Linked DNA regions of Dongshaea marina. The protein of the gene in region 2 interacts with the protein of the main gene of each other region in a pairwise test. Links are inferred from orthologs where the notes say so. Each region holds a gene or a part of one and is shown on either strand. Other genes may lie near its edges. The genes, in order: DB847_RS10175 and htpG.

The links.
Region 1: the proteins of htpG (region 2) and DB847_RS10175 interact in binary tests that used the Escherichia coli proteins (3 or more experiments, as listed by UniProt). The link is inferred for Dongshaea marina from one-to-one orthologs.

What each region holds. Positions count from the first base shown.
Region 1 is NZ_CP028897.1:2,129,965-2,133,223, reverse strand. Bases 64-2,996 are described here. They hold DB847_RS10175 (cell division protein ZapC), read right to left. Parts: upstream 1,840-2,996; coding sequence 1,288-1,839; downstream 64-1,287. Other genes in these bases: pyrD (quinone-dependent dihydroorotate dehydrogenase), read right to left, coding at 1,924-2,934; DB847_RS10180 (hypothetical protein), read right to left, coding at 658-1,110. UniProt on the Escherichia coli protein: Contributes to the efficiency of the cell division process by stabilizing the polymeric form of the cell division protein FtsZ. Acts by promoting interactions between FtsZ protofilaments and suppressing the GTPase activity of FtsZ.
Region 2 is NZ_CP028897.1:1,546,235-1,549,492, reverse strand. What follows is about bases 260-3,191. They hold htpG (molecular chaperone HtpG), read right to left. Parts: upstream 2,717-3,191; coding sequence 803-2,716; downstream 260-802. Other genes in these bases: DB847_RS07575 (sensor histidine kinase), read right to left, coding at 2,915-3,191; DB847_RS07585 (hybrid sensor histidine kinase/response regulator), read left to right, coding at 260-710. In the rest of the region: more of DB847_RS07585, read left to right, coding at 1-259; more of DB847_RS07575, read right to left, coding at 3,192-3,258. UniProt on the Escherichia coli protein: Molecular chaperone. Has ATPase activity.

The DNA.
Region 1 (3,259 bases), 580 kb from region 2 along the record:
CAATCTCAGCTGTGGCTGCGGCCACCAGCGCGACCACATCACCACTGAAAAAAACTTCATCCTTCACCAGGGGGTAATAATCGCTAATCGGGAATCCGACGCATGGGTTACCGGGAATATCATCAAACAGGACCACCCGCTCCACCCCCTCAATCGCCTGTGCCTGGGAGATATCGATCCTTTTGATCCGACCCGCCGGAATATCGGTATAACGACATGCCCCATAGAGCATCCCCGGTAAGCAAATATCCGCCCCATAGACGGCTTTCCCTGTCACCTTTAACTGACCATCTGTTCTGGGGTGCCTTGCTCCAAGCTGATTGAAATGACTCATTGTGATTCCTTTCGCGGCTGAGGGACGATAGAAAACCTTTCACTGTAAATGCAACCGCTGATCACTCCTGAGACCCAGGAGCAGTCATGGCTCGATCAGCGATTGCGGGAAGATACAGCGCAGAAAACGCGCCACAATAGCTCCCGGAGTGAAATTTCCAGGCGAACTGTGATCCGACTAGCCGGATTAGCTGTTGGATGAGCCTGAACAGACCCGGCGCAGTTTATTTATCGATGGACAGGACTATCATTTTTCTCACTATGAGAAAAAATTATCAAAATGAGAGTTTACAACCATGAGAGGCAGGGAGAGTCGAGGGCTTCTCAGCAACCCTTGACATCCAGCAGGATCTGATACTGTTTGCGATCCGGTGTGAGCTGATAGATAAGATGACAATGATCGGTCATGGCCATCACCGGGTGTTTAGGCGAGAAGATCACCTGGCGCCGCTCCCGGTTCACCTGCCAGTAGCCCTGGCCATAGCCCTTAGCTAGCTTGAGCAGTGAATCGTAACCGGGTAAACCATAATGGATCTCAATCAGACGCCCCTGAAACTCAAGCAGCGCATACACATCCTGAGACTTTCCTTCGGCGATACTCAGCTGTTTAATTCGATTGACCTGATAATGCAGCTCATCCTGAAGCTCAAATAACAGCTCTCGGTGAGTCATGGTCTTACTATTTTGAATATGGGGAGACAATAAAAGAGTGGCGACCGTCAGGATCACAATAATCAGAATGAGTTGAAATGGTCCTATAATTCGCTGCTGTTCCATCGGCAGATTCGCTTGAATATGTTAACCCAAGCGTAGCTCGCTTTGCTCAAAAAAACCCAATTCGAATAAAATTGAGATACCAGACAGGGATCGGACAGAGAGCTGGCTCACATTTTTGCAGTGAAAAGGCTTCGAAGAATAAAATGAAATATCATTAAAAAAGGCACAGCCCCTGATTTAACTGATCCCCAATGACAGTGAGTGCTCATCTTCATCCTGAGAAAACTCAGTTTGCCAAAGCCTGTCATTCATCACCTTAATCACTGAAAATTGATTCAGTTGTTTCGTTGGGTTGAGAGTCATCCGCTCATCAATTAATAAACAAAAACTTGCACAATCCCCCGCCTCAATCACCAGGAAAAAACCACTGTCGACAGGAGAACAGAGTCTGACAATCTGCCCAAATGAGGGCTTAAACTTATGCTTCGATGTGGTAAAAAACCAGCTCTGTGGCATTTTAGGTTTATAAAAACGCTGTACCGCAATGCTATTAAGCATTAGCTGAACCTTGAGAGGGACGGGCCAATCCAGGGGAAGCAAGGCCTCGGTTAACTGGTAGTAACTTTTGGTATCTTCGACGGAAAAACGTTGGTTTTCCAGGGCAGCCGGGATCAGCTCCTTGGCCGAATAGGAGCTCACAAAAATCATATCTTCGGATAGCTCAAGCTGCAGTCTTTCCTGCTGCCTGTCATAGTTCCAACACCAATTTTCACTTGGTTGTAGTAACATAATCTCTATCCATCTCTTTTATGAGCTCCCTTTCAGTCTATTCACCCATTAGCATTTTTTCTAATTTTACATTCTGTAAAATGACTAAAGTGCGTTGGCGATCTCTTTTATTAGCTCAGGCCCCTTATAAATAAAGCCGGTATAAATTTGCACCAGCTGTGCTCCCGCTTGCTGTTTTTCACGGGCCGCCATTGCACTATCAATTCCACCTACGCCAATAATAGGAAGCTTGTCTTCTAACTTGTTTTTAAGGTGATTAATTATAAGCGTGCTCCTGTTTTGTAGGGGTCTGCCACTTAATCCTCCATCCTCTCCGGCATGAGGCATGTCAAATATCAATGAGCGATCCAGGGTTGTGTTGGTGGCAATCACTCCATCAATTCCATGCTTTAATAAAGCCTGGGCAACCTGGTCCACCTCTTCAAAACTGAGATCCGGAGCAATCTTCAGCGCAAGCGGCACATATTTACCATGCTGCTCGGCCAGCTCCTGCTGCTTTTTCTTCAGTCCACCGAGCAGTTCATCAAGAGCTTCGCCATATTGAAGGCTTCTTAAATCCGGTGTGTTGGGTGAAGAGATGTTGATCGCAATGTAACCTGCATATTGATACACCTTATCCATGCAGATCAGGTAATCCTCCAGCCCCTTCTCAATGGGAGTGTCTTTGTTCTTTCCGATATTGACCCCAAGAACCGCACGATAACGTGCCGCCTTGATATTCTCTACCAGGTTATCCACCCCCTTATTGTTAAAACCCATTCGGTTGATGATCCCCTGAGCCGGGATCACCCGAAACAGGCGGGGTTTGGGGTTACCGGACTGAGGGCGGGGGGTCACTGTCCCCACCTCGATAAAACCAAAGCCCATGGCATCCAGCGCCTCGATGCACTCACCATCTTTATCCAGACCGGCAGCCAGTCCGACCGGATTTGGGAAGGTCAGCCCCATCACCTCAACGGGATTATCCGGGATGTTTTGGCGGTAGAAGTAATCGAAGGGGAAGTGATGGTGGCGGGAAAGTTGACGCATGCTCAAATCATGAGCTTTTTCAGGATCAAATTTAAACAATACAGACCGAACAAGGTTATATAGCATTAGGGGCTCCTAAAAAAGCCCCGGTAGTTCACCGGGGCCAGATAACGATCACGCTATATTTCTACAGTTTAAATTGAGAAGATTCAACTCTCTTAATGCAACAGAGAATTTCGCATACTCATGGGTACTGGTTACTTTAAAGTCCGAGAGCATGTGATTCCAGCGCTGCAACAGGGGATCATTGAGCTCGATCCAACTCTCGAGCAGACTGAAACAAACCTCCTTATCCTTACAGGCTTCGCTTCCCAGAACCGCCGATGTCAATGAGCGCTGCTGCCAATCGAGCTCCTCACGGAACGAGGCTTTCGCCAGAGCCTGCCAGTGG
Region 2 (3,258 bases):
CCACCGCACTGAGCTATCAAAAGCAGCTAAAACTCTTTACCCGGACATGCTTAAAACAGCAGGAAACCTCACCCGAGACGGACCAGCCTTCACGCAGAATAGATGAATTCAACCTCAGTGAGATCGACTACATCATGGAAGATTTTGAGCCCCTGATGCTCGAGGCCCTCGAGGGAGTAAATCGGGTAAAAAATATTGTCGATGGTCTAAAAAGTTTTGCCAGCCATGGCCCGGTTGATATGTGCCCGGTTGATCTCAACTCTATTATCCATATCAGTATTGATACTCTGCGAAGCCGGCTTGGCTCTTGTGCAACCATCCTCACTGAGCTTAGCCCCTTACCCCCAATCCAGGGGAACGAGCCTCAGCTCAAACAAGCCCTGTATAACCTGCTGGAAAATGCAGCAGAAGCCATCGATACCCATGGCAAGATCAGGATTCACAGCTACTACGGGAATTCAGAGAATATCATTGAGATTGAGGATAATGGCACAGGGATCAGCGAGCAGCATATAGAAGAGATCTTTACCCCATTTTTCACCACCAGGGGCGTTGGTGAAGGCACCGGGCTTGGATTATCGATAAGCCATGGCATCATTCGCGATCATGGGGGCAACATCAGTGTCAAAAGTAAGCCAGGCCAGGGCTGCTGCTTCACCCTTAAATTCCCCATTCAGCAAACACCTGGCTGTATATCATCATCCACTTAAAGTGGTATAACGGTCAGCGACGAAAGTTTAGGAGTGACAACAAAAAAGCCAGCTGATGACCTGCTGGCTTTTCACGATTTCTGAGGTATGAATTACTTCAGCAGCAGCTTATTGAGTTGAGCCACAAACACGGATGGATCTTCCAGACCGCCCTGCTCAGAGAGCTGAGCCTGACCCAGCAACACATCCAGCCACTCGGCGAACTCGGCGTCATCCTGGGTGTCTGCCACGCGCTTGATCAGCGGGTGCTCAGGGTTCACCTCCAGAATATACTTCTGCTGTGGCAGGGTCTGCCCGGCCGCCTGCATCAGCTTCATCATCTGAGTCGACATATCGTGATCACCGGTCACCACACAGCAGGGGCTGTCGGTCAGACGGTGGGTGATCCGCACATCCTTCACCTTGTCACCCAGGGTCTCCTTGGTGCGCTCGATGAAGCTTGAGAAGGAGTCTTCCAGCTCTTTTTGCTGCTCCTGGTCCTCTTTATCATCCAGGTTACCCAGATCCAGCTCACCACGGGTCACAGAAACAAACTGCTTCTCTTTATAGTCGGTCAGATGACTCATCAGCCACTCATCGACGCGATCGGACAGCAGCAGAACCTCGATGCCCTTCTTGCGGAAGATCTCAAGGTGTGGGCTGTGAGATGCAGCAGCATAGCTATCGGCGGTGATGAAGTAGATCTTCTCCTGACCCTCAGGCATCCGCTCGATGTACTCATCCAGGGAGACATTCTGCAGATCCGAGTCATTGTGGGTGCTGGCAAAGCGCAGCAAAGAGGCGATCTTCTCGCGATTGGCGAAATCTTCCGCCGGTCCCTCTTTGAGCACGCGACCAAACTGACCCCAGAAGCTCTGATACTTTTCGGCGTCATCCTTAGCCAGCTTCGACAGCATGGTCAGAACCCGCTTGGTACAAGCCTTACGCAAAGATGCGGTGATCTTGTTGTCCTGCAGGATCTCACGGGATACGTTCAGCGGCAGATCGTTGGAATCCAGAACCCCCTTCACGAAACGAAGGTATGATGGCATAAATTGGTCAGCATCATCCATCACGAACACCCGCTGAACATAGAGCTTAAGGCCATGCTTCTGCTCACGGGTCCACATATCAAAGGGTGCCTGAGATGGGATATACAGCAGGCTGGTGTATTCCTGGTTCCCCTCAACCTTATTATGACCCCAGATCAGCGGATCGCTGAAGTCATGGGCCACATGCTTATAAAACTCTTTGTAATCTTCATCGCCGAGCTCGTTTTGTGAGCGAGTCCACAGGGCGGTCGCCTTGTTGACCTGCTCCCAGGCCGCAGGCTCAGCCGGGATCTTGTTACCATCCGGGCCTTCCTGCTCTTCGGTCGCCTCTTTGTACATCTCTACCGAAACATTGATGTGATCTGAGTATTTACCAATGATCGAGCGCAGACGCCAGTCATCTAAGAACTCATCCTCACCCTCTTTGAGGTGCAGGATCACATCGGTACCCCGATCGGCTTTCTCGATATCGGCAACGGTGAAGCTTCCAAGGCCATCGGAGACCCACTCAACGCCCTGAGTTGCCGCTTCGCCCGCCTTACGGGAACGTACTGTCACCTTGTCCGCCACGATGAAAGCAGAATAGAAGCCCACACCGAACTGACCAATCAGCTGAGAGTCTTTAGACTCATCACCGGAGAGCTGGCTAAAGAACTCCTTGGTGCCAGATTTAGCGATAGTCCCCAGATGCTCGATCGCTTCGGCCTGAGTCATACCTATGCCGTTATCCGAGATAGTCAGGGTACGATTGTCCTTGTCGATCAGCAGGCGCACACGCAGCTCACCGTTATCTTCGTAGAGAGCATCATTAGAAAGCGCCTTGAAACGGAGCTTGTCGGCAGCATCGGCTGCATTGGATACCAGCTCTCGCAGGAAGATCTCTTTGTTTGAGTACAGGCTGTGAGCGACCAGGTTAAGCAGCTCTTTGACTTCAGTCTGAAAACCGTGGGTCTGTGTCTGAACCGTTTCTGTCATACTTTATTACCTTGACAAATGTTACTGTGATAAACGTTAACTGATAGATGAGGATCGCCCCTTAAGAATTCAAGGGGCAGCGAGAAATTTGTGAAAAATAATGGGCAAAGGGCGCCCATTCTGAGCAGGCTAGATCATCATGGTGACCAGCACTCAACACAGATGTGCCCCGAAGACAGTTTTTTACCGCAGCTGTTATTAATCTGCAGCACACTCAGGAGTGAGAGGTAAACGCACCTTAAACAGGCTCCCCTGCTCGGGCTCGCTCTTCACCTCTATACTCCCGTCATGCTCTTCGATGATCCCAAGGCTCACCGACAAGCCAAGTCCCATCCCTTTCCCAACGGGCTTGGTCGTATAGAAGGGAGTAAATAGCTGGTGCTGCTGCTCGACAGACATGCCATGACCATTATCTTCAACTTCAATGACCGCATCATCACCATCGCAATAGGTACGAATCGCGATCACCCCCTCAGACTCAATCGCCTGGGAGGCGTTCATCAGAAAATTCAAAAATACCTGTTTGAGCTTGCCTGTATTAC